2 regions of the Serratia nevei genome follow, and region 2 is predicted to be linked to the other one. Evidence: predicted binding sites of a transcription regulator. Region 2 holds the regulator's gene; the other holds the start of a gene.
What was found. The regulator ArgR, encoded in region 2, controls arginine synthesis, uptake and breakdown. The targets are predictions, from matches to a motif close to ANTGAATAAAAATACANT.
Positions count from the first base shown of each region.

Region 1 (8,726 bases), 570 kb from region 2:
CCACGGCGCCACCACTTTCAGCTGCGGCGCCAGCGCGGTGTAGGTGGTCTCGAAACGCACCTGGTCATTGCCTTTGCCGGTCGCACCGTGGCACAGCGCGTCGGCGCCCACTTTCAACGCCAGCTCGACCTGCGCCTTGGCGATGATCGGCCGCGCCATCGACGTGCCCAGCAGGTAGCTGCCTTCGTACAGGGCGCCGGTCTGCAGCACCGGATAAACGTAATCGCGGATAAATTCTTCACGCAGATCCACCACGTGACATTCAGAGGCACCGGACTGCAGGGCTTTTTGCTCCACGCCTTCCAGATCGCTGCGCTCCTGACCGATGTCCGCCACGAACGCCACCACTTCACAGCCGCCGTAGTTCTCTTTCAGCCATGGAATGATGGCCGAGGTATCCAGGCCGCCGGAGTACGCCAGAACGATTTTTTTGATGCCTTGGTTTTGCATGATCTATTCCTTTCTAATTCTAAAATTAAGCGAGGATCCGGGTGCCAATCGACACGCCGTTAAACAAAGCAGGAAGCTGATCGGCATGGCGCCAGCTGGCGATATCCACCGGGCGGCCGAGGGTGCGGGCCGCGTCGAGCGCCGCATTCACCTTCACCACCATACCATCGGTGATGATGCCTTGCGCGATCAGTTGTTCCGCTTTTTGCGCCGTCATTTCCGCAATGCGTTGCCCCTTGCCGTCGAGGATGCCGCTGACGTCCGACAGCAGGATCAGATCCGCCCCCAGCGTCGCCGCCAGCGCCGTCGCCGCCTGATCGGCGTTCACGTTCATTAACTGCCCTTCGGCGGTGATGCCGATGGAGCTGACCACCGGCAGGTAGCCGGCGCTCAGCAGGGTATTGAGCAGCGCGGGCGAACCGGGCTGCGCGTTGCCGACGTGGCCCAATGCCGGATCGAGCGGGGTCACGACCGCGCTGCCGCCATCCGCCAGGCTCAGGCCGACGGCGTTGATTTGGTGTTTAATCGCCCACGCCAGCAGCGTTTTGTTGGCGGTGCCGGCCAGCGCGCCGGTGATGATGTCGATCTGATCGGCCGGCGTGACCCGCAGGCCGTTCTTTTTCACCACCGGCAAAGAGAGCTGCTTCATCAGTTCGTCCACCACGCAGCCGCCGCCGTGCACGATCACCAGCGGGCGCTGATGCTGCTGCCGGTAACTGTCCAGCGCGGTAAACAGGCGCTCCAGCGCTTCTTCACTGTCTAATAACACGCCACCTAACTTGATAATTAACGGGTTCATTGCTGTTTACTCACGCTGGTTTAAAGGAGTGACTGGGTTTCCGGGAAGCCGAAACGGATATTCAGGCATTGCACCGCCTGCGCCGCCGCGCCTTTCAGCAGGTTGTCTTCCACCGCTACGGCGATCAGATGCTCGCCCTGCACCGCAAAACCGATGTCGCAGAACGGCAACCCCACCACCGCTTTCAGCGCCGGCACGCCCTGGTCGTATAACCGCACCAGCGGCTTGTCGTCATAGGCGGCATGATAGGCGGCCGCGACGTCCTGCGCGGTCACGCCGGCCTTCAGGCGGCAGGTGATGGTTTCAAGGATACCGCGCGGGAAGTTGCCCAGGTGCGGCGTAAAGATAACCGGCACGCCCAGGTGCGCGGCGATCTCCGGCTGGTGCCGATGAGTGAAAATACCGTACGGCTGCAGGCTCACTTCGCAGAAGCTGGTGGTCATGCTGGCCTTACGACCGGCGCCGCTGACGCCGCTGGTGGCGTTGATCACCGGCCACTGGTCGAGGTTCAGCAGCTGCTTCTCGATCAACGGCTTCAGCGCCAGCTGCGCCGCCGTCGGGTAACAGCCCGGCACGGCAATCAGCTGCGCCTGTTTAATCTTGTCGCTCTGCCACTCCGCCAGGCCGTACACCGCCTGCTCCAGCAGGGCGCCATGCTGATGTTCGAAACCGTAGTACTGGCTATAAAAACCGGCGTCCTGCACGCGGAAGGCGCCCGACAGATCGAACACCACGCAGCCCGCCGCCAGGAAAGCCGGTGCGATATCGTGGCTGACTTCATGGGCGGTGGCGAGGAACACCACGTCGATGCCCTGTGCCGCCTTGGCAACGTCGGTCAACGGCTGCAGCGGCAGATCGACGATGCCTTTCAACTGGGGATGGAGATCGGAAAGCAACTTTCCTGCATCTGCACTTTGCGCTGAAACCGCTAAAGCGGTTATGTTCATGTGTGGGTGGCGATTCAGGTAAGCCGTGAGCTCCGCTCCGGCGTAACCGCTGGCACCAACGATCAGCGTATTCAACATGTGGCCTTTCACCTTCTAAACTGACGTGCGGTCGCTTGCGACCCAGGTAACAGGGCTAGCCAGCGTTGTTGCGCCGTTCACCCACGGAGCCAGGCGTTGATGCTTTTATAAACATCCGGGTATCGGGTTCCCTTACGCTTCGGCTTACTGTATTTTTATTCAAAATAAATGCATGAATATTGATACTATCCTAACCAAAGGCTGTCAACAGTGAAGATGAAATTACCTCCATTTATTGAGCTGTACCGGGCGTTGATCGCAACGAAGTCGATCAGCGCCACCGATGCCGGCCTCGATCAGAGCAATGAGGCGTTAATCAACTTGCTGGCCGGATGGTTTGCCGACCTGGGCTTTCGCGTCGACGTACAGCCGGTGCCGGAATCGCGCCACAAATTCAACCTGCTGGCCAGCATCGGCGAAGGCAGCGGCGGCCTGCTGCTGGCCGGCCATACCGATACGGTGCCTTACGACGAAGGCCGCTGGACGCGCGATCCGTTCACCCTGACCGAGCACGACAACAAGCTCTACGGCCTGGGCACCGCCGACATGAAAGGCTTCTTCGCCTTTATTCTGGATGCGGTGCGCGACATCGACGCGAGCAAACTGACCAAGCCGCTGTACATTCTGGCTACCGCAGATGAAGAAACGACGATGGCCGGCGCACGTTATTTCGCCGCCTCCACCGCCATTCGGCCGGATTTCGCCATCATCGGCGAACCAACCTCGCTGCAGCCGGTGCGCGCACACAAGGGCCACATGGCCAACGCCATTCGCATCGTCGGCCAGTCCGGCCACTCCAGCGATCCGGCGCGCGGCGTCAACGCCATCGATCTGATGCACGAATCCATCGGCCACCTGATGGAGCTGCGCAAAACCCTGCAGGAGCGCTACAACAATCCGGCGTTCGCCGTGCCTTATCCCACCATGAACTTCGGCCATATCAGCGGCGGCGACGCGGCCAACCGCATCTGCGCCTGCTGTGAGCTGCACCTGGATATCCGCCCGTTGCCCGGCATGACGCTCGACAACATCAACGAGCTGATGCATCAGGCATTGGAGCCGGTGAGCCAACGCTGGCCGGGCCGCCTGACCATCGAAGAGCTGCACGCGTCGGTGCCGGGTTACGAATGCCCGACCGACCACCGCATGGTGGCGGTGATCGAGGAACTACTGGGCACCCGTACACAGGTGGTCAACTACTGCACCGAAGCGCCGTTCGTGCAGCAGGTCTGCCCGACGTTGGTGCTCGGCCCCGGCTCCATCGATCAGGCCCACCAGCCGGACGAATACATCGACACCGCGTTTATCGAACCGACGCGCAAACTGTTGGGCCAGCTGGTCAATCACTTTTGCCGGCAATAAACCCGACATTTAACAGGGGAAATGCTTTATGCTTTCCCCTACCTCAAAATAAGTATAAAGCGGCGAAATAAGCCACGCTGATAACCGACGCGCCGTAATTAAATTTCAGAAAATGCGCCGATTTTGATGTTTTTTTGCTAAAAATAGTGTCAATTGACGATTGGACAGGAACGCGATGTGATCAGGCAGGCGGTCTGCGCCTGACGCGTGAAATTTATTTACAAGATAAAAATCATACAGAACTGGGTCAGGGGTTATATGAACGAACAATATTCGGCAATGCGCAGTAATGTCAGTATGCTCGGCAAATTGCTCGGCGATACCATCAAAGAAGCGCTGGGCGAGCATATTCTCGATCGCGTTGAGACCATCCGTAAGCTTTCCAAATCTTCACGCGCCGGCAACGAAGCGCATCGCCAGGAGTTGCTCTCCACCCTGCAGAACCTGTCCAACGACGAGCTGCTGCCGGTGGCGCGCGCCTTCAGCCAGTTCCTCAACCTGACCAACGTCGCCGAGCAGTACCACAGCATTTCGCCCAACGGCGAAGCCGCCAGCAACCCGGAAGCGCTGGCGCAGCTGTTCAGCCGCCTCAAAGACAAAAAGCTCAGCGACAAAGAGCTGCAGCACGCGGTGTCGCAACTCTCCATCGAGCTGGTGCTGACGGCACACCCGACGGAGATCACCCGCCGCACCCTGATCCACAAGCTGGTGGAGGTGAACACCTGCCTCAGCCAGCTCGATCACAACGATCTGGCCGACTACGAGCGCAACAAGATCATGCGCCGTCTGCGCCAGCTGGTGGCCCAGTCGTGGCACACCGATGAAATTCGCAAACATCGCCCCTCCCCGATCGACGAAGCCAAATGGGGCTTCGCGGTGGTAGAAAACAGCCTGTGGGAAGGCGTGCCGGCGTTCCTGCGCGAGTTCAACGAGCAGTTGGAAAACTCCATCAATTACAGCCTGCCGGCGGAAGCGGTGCCGGTGCGCTTCACCTCCTGGATGGGCGGCGACCGCGACGGCAACCCGAACGTGACCGCCGAAATCACCCGCCATGTGCTGCTGCTCAGCCGCTGGAAAGCCTGCGACCTGTTCACCCGCGATATCCAGGTGTTGGTCTCCGAGCTGTCGATGACCGAATGCACCCCGGAGCTGCGCGCCCGCGCCGGCGGTGACGAGGTGCAGGAACCGTACCGCGAAATCATGAAGCAGCTGCGCAGCCAGCTGATGAGCTCCCAGGCTTATCTGGAAGGCCGCCTGAAGGGCGAGCGCGTGCTGAAGCCGCATGACCTGCTGGTGAACAACGAGCAGCTGTGGGAGCCGCTGTATGCCTGCTACCAGTCGCTGCAGGCCTGCGGCATGGGCATCATCGCCAACGGTCAGCTGCTGGATACCCTGCGCCGCGTGCGCTGCTTCGGCGTGCCGCTGGTGCGCATCGACGTGCGCCAGGAAAGCACTCGCCATACCGAAGCCATCGCCGAGCTGACCCGTTATCTGGGGCTGGGCGACTATGAAAGCTGGTCGGAAGCCGATAAACAGGCGTTCCTGATCCGCGAACTGAACTCCAAGCGCCCGCTGGTGCCGCTGAAGTGGCAACCGAGCGCCGACACGCAGGAAGTGCTGGAAACCTGCCAGGTGATCGCCGAAGCGCCGCAGGGCTCGATCGCCGCCTACGTGATTTCGATGGCGCGCACGCCTTCCGACGTGCTGGCAGTGCACCTGCTGCTGAAAGAGGCCGGCTGCCCGTTCGCGCTGCCGGTCGCCCCGCTGTTCGAAACCCTCGACGATCTGAACAACGCCGACGACGTGATGACCCAGCTGCTGAACATCGACTGGTATCGCGGCTTTATTCAGGGCAAACAGATGGTGATGATCGGCTACTCTGACTCGGCGAAAGACGCCGGCGTGATGGCGGCTTCCTGGGCGCAGTACCGCGCGCAGGACGCACTGATCAAAACCTGTGAAAAGGCCGGCGTGGCGCTGACGCTGTTCCATGGGCGCGGCGGCTCCATCGGCCGCGGCGGCGCACCGGCGCATGCGGCGCTGCTGTCGCAGCCGCCGGGCAGCCTGAAGGGCGGCCTGCGCGTCACCGAACAGGGCGAGATGATCCGCTTCAAATTCGGTCTGCCGGAAGTCACCATCAGCAGCCTGGCGCTGTATGCCGGCGCGATCCTCGAGGCGAACCTGCTACCGCCGCCGGAACCAAAGAAAGAATGGCGGGCGTTGATGGACGATCTGTCCGAGACCTCCTGCCGAATGTATCGCGGCTACGTGCGTGAAAACCCGGACTTCGTGCCTTACTTCCGCGCGGCCACGCCGGAGCTGGAGCTGGGTAAACTGCCGCTGGGCTCACGCCCGGCCAAACGCAAGCCGAACGGCGGCGTGGAAAGCCTGCGCGCCATTCCGTGGATCTTCGCCTGGACGCAGAACCGCCTGATGCTGCCGGCCTGGCTCGGCGCCGGTGCCGGATTGCAGGAAGCGGTGAAAGCCGGCAAGCAGGCGGAGCTGGAGGCGATGTGTCGCGACTGGCCGTTCTTCTCCACCCGCATCGCCATGCTGGAAATGGTGTTCGCCAAAGCCGACCTGTGGCTGGCGGAATACTACGATCAGCGCCTGGTGGATAAATCGCTGTGGCCGCTGGGCCAACAGCTGCGCGATCAGCTGGAAAGCGACATCAAGGTGGTGCTGACCATCGCCAACGATGCGCACCTGATGGAAGACCTGCCGTGGATCGCCGAATCCATCGCGCTGCGCAACGTTTATACCGACCCACTGAACGTCTTGCAGGCCGAGCTGCTGCATCGTTCGCGTCAGCAGGAGCAGCCGGACGCCCGCGTCGAGCAGGCGCTGATGGTCACCATCGCCGGCGTCGCCGCCGGGATGCGCAACACCGGCTAGTGAGCCTAATCGCGGCCCCGTTTATCGGGGCCGTTTTTTTATGTCTTGTCTTGCCCACAAAAAAAGGGCGCCGCGGTAAAGCGACGCCCTTTTTCAATGGAACAAGCCTGTCAGGCAGCGGCCACCGGGCGCACGCCCAGCGTGTGGCAGATGGCGTAGCTCATCTCGGCGCGGTTCAGCGTATAGAAGTGGAAATCTTTCACCCCTTCGCGGCTGAGGATCTTCACCATGTCCATGGCGATGTTGGCACCGACCATTTTGCGGGTCTCCGCATCGTCGTCCAGCCCTTCGAACATGCTGGTCATCCAGCTTGGCACCCGCACGTTGGTCATGGTGGCGAAGCGCTGCAGCTGCTTGAAGTTGGACACCGGCAGAATGCCCGGTACGATTTCCACGTCGATACCGGCGGCGACGCAGCGGTCGCGGAAGCGCAGGTAGCTCTCGACGTCGAAGAAGAACTGGGTGATGGCGCGACTGGCGCCGGCATCGATCTTACGTTTCAGGTTAATCAAATCGGCCTGGGCGCTCTTCGCCTCCGGGTGCACTTCCGGGTAGGCAGCGACGGAAATGTCGAAGTCGCCCACATCTTTCAGCAGCGCCACCAGATCGGTCGCGTACATTTCCGGCTTGCCGGCGCCCGGCGGCAGATCGCCACGCAGCGCCACGATATGGCGGATGCCGCTGTTCCAGTAATCGGTCGCGATGTCGCGCAGCTGCGTCGGGCTGGCGTCGATGCAGGTCAGGTGCGGCGCCGCCTCCAGGCCGGTGCGCTCCTTGATCCCCTTGATGATGCTGTGGGTGCGATCGCGCTCGCCGGAGTTGGCACCGTAGGTGACGGAAACGAATTTGGGTTTGAGGATGCTCAGACGATCGATCGACTGCCACAGGGTCTCTTCCATCTCGCTGGTGCGCGGCGGGAAGAACTCGAATGATACGTTAATCTGGCCGTTCAACTCCGCCAGACTCTGATTCAGCGCTTCCCGCTGGTTTGCGTGGAAAAAGCTCATACCCTGCTCACCTCTTATCGATCACTGTTTTTATTTCATTTTTATGAGCGTCTATACGTTTAGACGTCTAGATAGAAAATGCCGCATGTTGGCTAAAGAGTCAACAGGAAAATGAGGGGAATAAGATGATTAATCTTCACCCGCTCAACGAGGGAATTTCATGACGGCGGCAGGGATAAGTATGGCAGGAAAAGCAAAGGGGCGCGGTGAACCCGCGCCCGCAGAGAATTAAAGCAGCTGTGCCAACCGGTTAAGGTCTGACTGGATCGCGCCGGCGGTCACGTCGCGGCCGGCGCCCGGCCCGCGGATCACCAGCGGATTATCGCGATACCAGCGGCTTTCGATGGCGAACACGTTGTCGCACGGCAGCAGCGAGGCCAGCGGATGCTCAGGACGCACCGCCTCCACGCCGACCCGCGCCTTGCCGTTGGCATCGAAACGCGCCACGTGACGCAACACCAGGCCCATTTCGCTGGCGGCCTCAAAGCGCTGCTGCATCTGCTGGTTCAGCGCCTCGCCGTTCTCGAAGAACTGATCGACGGAGCCCAGCTCGCAGCCCGCCGGCACCAGCGACTCGACCCGCACCTGGTTCGGTTCGATGTCGTAGCCCGCTTCGCGCGCCAGGATCACCAGCTTGCGCATCACGTCCTGACCGGAGAGATCGACCCGCGGATCCGGTTCGGTCAGCCCCTGCTGCCAGGCCTGATCCACCAGTTCGGTAAACGGCACCGTGCCGTCATACTGCAAGAACAGCCAGGAAAGCGTGCCGGAGAAGATGCCGCTGATCGCCAAAATGCTGTCGCCGCTGTCGCGCAGATCGCGCACCGTATGGTTGACCGGCAGCCCGGCGCCGACGGTGGCGTTATACAGCCAGTGGCGGCCGGTTTTGGCGAAGGCGTCGCGAATTTGGCGATAGGTATCGCTGCACGAGGCACCCGCCAGCTTGTTGGCGCTGATCACGTGGAAACCGTAGCTGGCGAAATCCAGATACTGTCCGGCCAGCTCTTCGCTGGCGGTCACGTCGAGCACCACCAGATCGTCGAACGGGTGCGCGCGCATCCACAGGAACAGCGACTCTTCGTCGAGTTCCTGCGCCTCGTCCTCAAAGAACGCCAATGCACGGCTGGCGTCCAGCCCGTCGTAGTTCAGCAGGCTGCGGCGGCTGTCCACCACCCCCGCCAGGATAAA
Region 1 is NZ_CP149940.1:5,178,788-5,187,513, forward strand. It holds gene V8N38_RS24695 (argininosuccinate synthase) at 1-450, opposite strand, end outside; gene argB (acetylglutamate kinase) at 476-1,249, opposite strand; gene argC (N-acetyl-gamma-glutamyl-phosphate reductase) at 1,270-2,274, opposite strand; gene argE (acetylornithine deacetylase) at 2,491-3,636, shown strand; gene ppc (phosphoenolpyruvate carboxylase) at 3,895-6,531, shown strand; gene metF (methylenetetrahydrofolate reductase) at 6,642-7,538, opposite strand; gene V8N38_RS24725 (bifunctional aspartate kinase/homoserine dehydrogenase II) at 7,767-8,726, opposite strand, start outside.
Region 1: a site for ArgR is predicted at 2,421-2,438, ahead of argC (N-acetyl-gamma-glutamyl-phosphate reductase). Genes of this name have one in related genera too.

Region 2 (8,726 bases):
CAGTCGTCATCCCAGTCATCTTCTGCTTCGGCTTCCACTTCCGCGATTTGCTCGCGGTGGTAGTCATCCCACATGAATTCGACTTTTTCCGGCGCGCTTTCTTCGATCGCCATCGCTTTCGGCTGGGTGTTGATGAAGTTCATTACGTCCCAGCACAGCGCGTTGACGCCTTCGCGGTTGGCGGCGGAGATCATGTAGTACTTCCCTTCCCAGCCCATGCCTTCCACAATCGCCTTGGCGCGTTCGGCGGCTTCTTCCTCACCAATCACATCAATTTTGTTGAACACCAGCCAGCGTGGCTTCTGCGCCAGATTTTCGCTGTATTGGTTCAACTCGTTGATGATGACTTTGGCGTTTTCCACCGGATCGGATTCGTCGATCGGCGCGATGTCCACCAGGTGCAGCAGCACGCGGCAACGCTCCAGGTGTTTCAGGAAGCGAATGCCCAGGCCCGCGCCTTCGGATGCGCCCTCGATCAGCCCCGGAATGTCGGCGACCACAAAGCTCTGCTCGTGGTCCATACGCACCACGCCCAGGCTCGGCACCAGCGTGGTAAACGGATAGTCGGCCACCTTCGGCTTGGCGGCGGACACCGCGCGGATGAAGGTCGATTTGCCGGCGTTCGGCAGGCCCAGCATGCCCACATCGGCCAGCAGCAACAGTTCCAGCAACAGGTCGCGCGCTTCGCCAGCGGTACCCAGCGTCTTCTGACGCGGTGCACGGTTGACCGAAGATTTGAAACGGGTGTTGCCCAAGCCATGCCAGCCGCCCTTGGCGACCATCAGCTTTTGCTCGTGGCGGGTCATGTCGCCGAGGATCTCGCCGGTGCCCTGATCCTTCACGCGCGTGCCGACCGGCACCTTGATGATGACGTCTTTCCCGCGTTTACCGGTACAGTCGCGGCTCTGGCCATTCTGGCCGCGCTCGGCGCGGAAAGACTTCTCAAAACGGTAGTCGATCAGGGTGTTGAGGTTCTCGTCCGCCAGCAGGTAGACGTCGCCGCCGTCGCCGCCGTCACCGCCGTCAGGCCCACCGTTCGGGATATATTTTTCGCGGCGGAAGCTGACGCATCCGTTGCCGCCGTCGCCTGCAACGACCAGAATCGCTGCTTCATCTACAAACTTCATTTACCGTCTCCGTAAATCATTCACCGGGCTGCTTCAAAGGAGCAACCAGGGGGGGTTCTGCCCGTCGCGGCCACCACCGGTGACCAATTGCGGAAAACATGGCGCCCGCCACGACCACAAACGCGCCAACATAGCCGACGACATTCAACGTCGGCGCGGCGAATGCCTGGGGCCAGGCCAACGCCAATAAATCTGAAAACAGCAGGGTAAACAGCGGGGTCAGCGTCACCAACGCGCTCACCTGCGCCGCCTGCCAGCGCGCCATCGCCTCTGCCAACGCACCATAGCCGATCAGCGTGTTGGCGCCGCAAAACAGCAGGCACGCCAATTGCCAGCCGCTAAGCTGGAAAATCACCTCGGGTTTGGCCAGAGGGAACAACGCTATCGCACATAAAGTGTACAACATAACCAGGATCTGCGGCGAAGCCAGCCGGCGCAGCAATACCTTCTGCGCCACGCCGTAGCTCACCCAAACCATCGCCGCACACACGCCCAGCATAACGCCCAGCGTGTAGTCCGTCAGCCGGGTGAAGATCTCTATCAGACTGACGTTGAAAAACAGCATCAGCCCGCCGATCAGCATCAGAGCGCCAATGACCTGGGTGACACGCATGCGTTCTTTTAAAATCAGCACGCTGGCGAACATCATGCCCACCGGCGACAGCTGGCCAATCACCTGCGACGCCGTCGGGCTCAGGTATTGCAGCGAGGAGCTGAAGAACACAAAGTTGCCCAGCAGTCCCGCCGTCGCGATCGCCAACAGCAGCAGCCAGCGCGGCTGGCGGAACATCGTCAGCGGCGGCAGCTTGCCGCGCACCGCGAGGATCGCGCCCAAACCGATGGCGGCCATGGTAAAGCGATACCAAACGACGGTAAACGGCTCCATCACCGTCAACACTTCTTTCATCGCGATCGGCAACGCACCCCAGCAAACCGCCGTGGTTAACGCCAGGGAAATACCAACGCCGACCTGCTGCTTCGTATCCATATCACCTTCGCCAACGCTGACAGGCCAACCCCCAGGCAGCCCATAAATGTAAAAAGCCCCGCAACGAATTGCGGGGCTTACATCTATTTCGTAAGGCTCGAAAAATTATTCAGCTTCGATGCTGATGAATTTACGATTGCTCGGGCCTTTAACTTCGAATTTGACTTTACCGTCTTTCAAAGCAAACAGAGTGTGGTCTTTGCCGCAACCCACGTTGGTACCAGCGTGGAATTTGGTGCCGCGCTGACGAACGATGATGCTGCCTGCCAGTACTGCTTCGCCGCCAAAGCGTTTTACGCCCAGACGTTTAGCTTCTGAATCGCGACCGTTACGAGTCGAGCCGCCAGCCTTTTTGTGTGCCATTAATCCGCTCTCCTAACTTAAGCGCTGATGCCGGTGATTTTAACGTCAGTGAACCACTGACGGTGGCCCTGCTGCTTACGGTGGTGCTTACGACGACGAAACTTAACAATCTTAATTTTCTCGCCACGACCGTGAGCAACGACTTCAGCTTTGATCTTGCCGCCATCGACGAAAGGAACGCCGATTTTGATATCTTCGCCATTAGCGATCATCAGAATCTGGTCAAACTCAACCGCTTCACCAGTTGCGATGTCCAGCTTTTCCAAGCGAACGGTCTGACCTTCGCTTACTCGGTGTTGTTTACCACCACTTTGGAAAACCGCGTACATATAAAACTCCGCTTTCCGCGTGCCCGACTGTGTTAGTTCAGAGCGCGCTATAAATATTCACAATAGGGCGCGAATTCTACGCAAAAAAGCAGCGCATGACAAGAGCAGAATAAGACCAGAAGGAGAAAAAAGAAGAAAAAAAGCGCAGTTTCTTTCGTGGCGTTTATCTGAACCGTTTTTCAAGTACAATCATAGGGACAGTTACCGCCATGTACCGATGTGAGCAGCGATCTCAACGCGGTGAAGAGAAACACAGCTGAAAAAAACACAATGAACCTAGATCAAATTACCGAGTTAACCGCGCAAGATATGGCGGCCGTGAACGCAACAATTCTCGAACAGCTGAATTCCGATGTCACGCTCATCAATCAGCTTGGCTATTACATTATCAGCGGTGGCGGTAAGCGCATCCGGCCGATGATCGCCGTCCTGGCGGCGCGGGCGTTGGGCTATGAAGGCAACAAGCACGTCACCGTTGCCGCCCTGATCGAATTCATTCATACCGCCACGCTGCTGCATGACGACGTCGTCGACGAATCGGACATGCGCCGCGGCAAAGCCACCGCCAACGCGGCGTTCGGCAACGCCGCCAGCGTGCTGGTCGGCGACTTTATCTATACCCGCGCCTTCCAGATGATGACCAGCCTGGAATCCCTGCGCGTGCTGGCGCTGATGTCGGAGGCGGTCAACGTCATCGCCGAAGGCGAAGTGCTGCAGTTGATGAACGTGCACGATCCCGACATCAGCGAAGAAAGCTATATGCGGGTGATCTACAGCAAAACCGCCCGCCTGTTCGAGGCAGCGGCGCAATCGTCGGCGATCCTGTCCGGTGCCAGCGCCGAACAAGAGCAGGCGCTGCAAGACTATGGCCGCTACCTCGGCACCGCTTTCCAGCTGATCGACGATCTGCTCGACTACAGCGCCGACGGCAGCACCCTGGGCAAAAACACCGGCGACGATCTGAACGAAGGGAAACCGACCCTGCCGCTGCTGCACGCGATGCACAACGGCGACGACGCGCAGCGTGACATGATCCGCGGTGCGATTGAGCAAGGTAACGGTCGTCATCTGTTGGAGCCGGTACTGCAGGCGATGCAACAATGCGGTTCGCTGGAGTACACCCGCAAACGCGCCGAAGAAGAAGCCGACAAGGCGATCGCCGCGCTGCAGGTCTTGCCGGCATCGGAGCACCGTACGGCGCTGGAGGGCCTGGCCCATCTGGCGGTGCAACGCGACTTTTAAGAAATATTAATTTCTTAAAAACCATCAGGCCCGCGTACGCGGGCCTGCCTAGCTATTGCTCTCTTCGTCGATGCGCGCCAACAGGCCGCCGATCCCTTCCCGCATCAGGAAAGCCACCATTTTCTCGCGCTCGCTCTCCGTCAAATGGTAGTAATACTCGATCCAGACCGCCAACGGATCCTGACGCTCTACGTCATATACCGCCCCGTCCTCCTTCAGCACCAGCAGGTTACGCACGTTTGAAGGCAGGCTGTCGATATGGTACTCCAACGCTTTTCCCTGCACGCCTTTACGCCTGCGGCTGATCCAGCCTTCGCGCCGGGCCATCAGATTAATTCCCTGTGGTGAGGAAGGTAATCCTGCGATGCCTGTCAGTTCCTTGGCGGCAAACCACTCGTTTTTCATGGCCATCATCTCTGGGCAATAGTGGGCAACGTCATTTTTGGAAATTACTTGGGTATTTTTTTGGAAATTTAATGGTATTCTGGTTTCTGAATAAGCGATTCACGTTGTGCAAACGCCTAACCTTGACCCGTTAGTTATACCACTAACGCAACTTTGGCTAATCAGAAAAGGAATGTAAACATGAATTCAAGGAACCCAGATTGGCATCCGGCAGATATCATCGCGGCGCTCCGCAAGCAGGGCACCACGCTGGCGGCAGTGTCGCGCAAGGCCGGATTAAGCTCATCAACGCTGGCCAACGCGCTGTCGCGCCCGTGGCCAAAGGGGGAGTGGCTGATCGCCGAAGCGATAGGCATCCACCCTTCGGAGATCTGGCCAAGCCGCTATTACGATCCGCGCAGCGATTGCCTGCTGGATCGCAAGGCACGCATCAAATCGTGAACGCGGGGCAAAAAAAACCGCCGGAACAGCGTCCGGCGGCGTTTATCGGCTGACTATCGGCAACGATCAGTTATTGATGAACTTCTCGCCCAGCTCGATATCTTTGTGCAGCACGTCCAGCATCTCGTTCAGCGCTTTCTGCTCGAAGGCGCTCAGGGTGCCGATATCTTTGCGCTCTTCAACGCCGTTTTTGCCCAGTACCAGCGGTTGTGCGAAGAAGCGAGCGTATTTGCCGTCGCCTTCAACGTAAGCGCATTCCACCACGCCTTTCTCGCCCTGCAGCGCACGCACCAGAGACAGACCGAAACGTGCGGCCGCCTGGCCCATGGACAGCGTTGCAGACCCGCCGCCGGCTTTGGCTTCCACCACTTCGGTGCCGGCGTTCTGAATGCGTTTAGTCAGATCCGCCACTTCCTGATCGGTGAAGCTCACGCCTGGGATCTGCGACAGCAGAGGCAGGATGGTCACGCCAGAGTGGCCGCCGATGACCGGCACGTTCAGCTCTTCCGGCTGTTTACCTTTCAGCTCGGCCACGAAGGTGTTGGAACGGATGATATCCAGCGAAGTCACGCCGAACAGTTTGTTCTTGTTGTAAACGCCGGCTTTTTTCAGCACTTCCGCCGCGATGGCGACCGTGGTGTTAACCGGGTTGGTGATGATACCGATGCAGGCTTTCGGGCAGGTTTTCGCCACTTGCTCAATCAGGTTACGCACGATGCCGGCGTTAACGTTGAACAGGTCAGAGCGATCCATGCCAGGCTTACGGGCCACGCCGGCGGAAATCAGCACCACGTCCGCACCGTGCAGAGCCGGGGTCGCGTCTTCGCCGCTGAAGCCTTTGATTTTAACTGCGGTTGGGATGTGGCTTAAGTCGACGGCAACGCCTGGGGTAACGGGGGCAATGTCGTAGAGAGAGAGTTCAGAACCTGAAGGAAGCTGGGTTTTGAGTAGAAGGGCGAGGGCCTGGCCGATACCGCCAGCAGCACCGAGAACTGCAACTTTCATCCTATACTCCTTTATTATCTTAAATATATAAAGCGCCGTGAATGTGTTGGTTACGGACCTTAAGTTATTACACCTTTAAAAACAATAAATTAGCCAATTCTTGCCTGCAGGTGTAATAAAACGGCCGCTGTCGCGTCCATTTTAGATTAAATCGCTTACGCATGAAGGGCATAGCGCACATTAATCAAAAATAGTGCGAGGTTATTCACGAGCAAGTTAACCGGCCGTTACATTACACCCTTACGCAACATCAGAACAACATCATTTTAATAACATTTTATTTACCACCGCAGGCCGATTTTCCGTCGTCAAAAGGGCATATTCATCGCTGCCGGATTTTGTTAAAATGCCGTCCTTTCCTCGCCGCCCGGTCATGTTTATTTTCTTTGGGTCGGCCTTTGTTGCATAAAAATTCATCTATATGCATAATCATGACTTCCACTATCAACATTCCACGGTGCAAAATGCGTAATCCCGCAAAACAGGAAGATCTGATCAAGACGTTCAAAGCGTTATTGAAAGAAGAAAAATTCAGTTCTCAAGGCGAGATCGTTTTGGCGCTGCAAGAAGAAGGCTTCGAAAACATTAACCAATCCAAAGTATCGCGCATGCTGACCAAGTTCGGCGCGGTACGTACGCGCAATGCCAAAATGGAAATGGTGTATTGCCTTCCTGCCGAACTCGGCGTGCCGACCACCACCAGCCCATTGAAGAATCTGGTGCTGGACGTCGACCATAACGACGCCGTCGTGGTGATCCACACCAGCCCGGGCGCCGCGCAGCTGATCGCTCGCCTGCTCGACTCATTGGGTAAATCCCAGGGCATCCTCGGCACAATTGCCGGCGACGATACGATTTTCGTCACCCCCTCCAACGGCTTTACCGCTCAGAAACTGCATGAAGCTATTCTGGGCGTGTTCGAGCAAGAGCTGTGAAACCTGGCGCTAACAAAGTGCGGCTGTAGCCCGCACTTTGTTAGCGCTTCTTTAACCCCCGCGTTACCTTCCCTGCCTTCAACCGCGTTTAACACTGCTTTTTTATCCCTCAGCAACACATTTCCATGACATCTCCATGTAACCAGCAGTACCCACTGTGATCTTCCGCACTTTTGGTCAAAAGCACTTACCTCATTGAAATTACATAAATTTAACATCAAAAGATCGTTTTATGAGCGTTTTTTATTCCTTATGGTTATAAAAAATAAGGATCATGAGGTTAAAGTTTCACTAGCAACTGTTAGCGAACTATTAATTTTTCGCGTTACTAGCTGTATACTCATTTTCGTGAACTGAATCACAGTTCGTTGGAACTGATAAAAGAATACGATGAGGTGAGATGATGAAAATTAAAACTACCGTTGCAACCCTGAGCGTTCTGTCCATGCTTTCATTTGGTGCATTCGCAGCACAATCTGTTGACGCAACTCAGGCCGCAAAACTGCAGCCGGCCGGTGTGATCACCGTGAGCGGCGTTGCCGCAGCGCCTTCCGACATTCGCCAGGCGCTGTCCGACAAAGCTGACGCCAAAGGGGCAACCGCTTACCGCGTGATCGAAGCCCGCAATGACGGCAACTTCCACGCGACCGCTGAAATCTACAAATAAGTACCGGCATTACCCGGCAACGGGCAATACATCTCTGGAATCAAACGCTGTCGTAACGGCCTTCAAGAATAAAAATCGCTGCCAAGCCCTTCCAGGCTGTTATGACCAAGGATCGCTATCATGAACATGAAAACTACTGTTGCTGCACTCGGCCTGCTGTCTGTCATCTCCTTCGGCGCTTCTGCCGCCCAGTTGGTGACTAACGATCAGACCGCCAACCTGCAATCTATCGGCACCATTACCGTCAGCGGCATCGACGGCGCGCCGACCGACATTCGCCAGGCGTTGTCGGAAAAAGCCGACGCGAAAGGTGCGACCGCCTACCGCGTGATCGAAGCGCGTAATGAAGGCAACTACCACGCCACCGCCGAGATTTACAAATAACAACTCTGGGAACGGCTTTGCAGAGCTGATTACCCTCGTCACTGCCACTGCCGAGTTCTGACGCAAACGCCGATTTCCCAGAGACCCTCTCGTCGTCCTATCCGACGAACCCCGTTGCCCTCGCTCGCGAGGGCTTTTTTATGGACGTAAAAAAGGCCGCGAATGCGGCCCTTGGATTGTCTGATGCGGCGGAGCGATCAGTAGGTGACTTTCGGTTCCTGCTTTTTCGCCAGCGCGTCCAGCAGGCGATCGTGAATGCCGCCGAAGCCGCCGTTGCTCATCACCAGAATGTGATCGCCCGGCTGTGCGGTTTTCACCACCATGTCCACCAGCGTGTCGAGATCCGCGCTCCAGTGCGCCGGCTGCACGCAGGCATCCGCCACTTCCGCCACCTGCCACGGAATGTGGTGCGGCTGGAACAGGAACACTTCGTCGGCGCGGCCGAGCGAAGGCGCCAGATCGTTTTTGCTGATGCCCATTTTCATGGTGTTGGAGCGCGGTTCCAGCACCGCCAGAATGCGCGCCGTGCCGCCGACCTTGCCGCGCAGCGCGGCCAGAGTGGCGAGGATCGCCGTCGGGTGGTGTGCGAAGTCGTCGTAAACCGTGACGCCGTTGGCTTCGCCACGCAGTTCCAGACGGCGGCGGGCGTTGATGAAATCGCCCAACGCGCGGCAGGCGTCCGCCGGCTGCACGCCGACATGACGGGTGGCGGCGATGGCCATCAGGCCGTTATGCATGTTGTGCTCGCCCACCAGCGCCCAGTTCACTTCGCCGACCTGTTCGCCGTCGAGGAACACCGCGTAATGGCTGGCGTCCGGCGTCAGCTTCTGCGCGCGCCAG
Region 2 is NZ_CP149940.1:399,296-408,021, reverse strand. It holds gene cgtA (Obg family GTPase CgtA) at 1-1,127, opposite strand, end outside; gene V8N38_RS01875 (DMT family transporter) at 1,144-2,115, opposite strand; gene rpmA (50S ribosomal protein L27) at 2,221-2,478, opposite strand; gene rplU (50S ribosomal protein L21) at 2,496-2,807, opposite strand; gene ispB (octaprenyl diphosphate synthase) at 3,078-4,049, shown strand; gene V8N38_RS01855 (DNA-binding protein) at 4,098-4,454, opposite strand; gene V8N38_RS01850 (helix-turn-helix domain-containing protein) at 4,635-4,895, shown strand; gene mdh (malate dehydrogenase) at 4,962-5,900, opposite strand; gene argR (transcriptional regulator ArgR) at 6,365-6,835, shown strand; gene yhcN (peroxide/acid stress response protein YhcN) at 7,239-7,502, shown strand; gene yhcN (peroxide/acid stress response protein YhcN) at 7,623-7,886, shown strand; gene mpl (UDP-N-acetylmuramate:L-alanyl-gamma-D-glutamyl-meso-diaminopimelate ligase) at 8,084-8,726, opposite strand, start outside.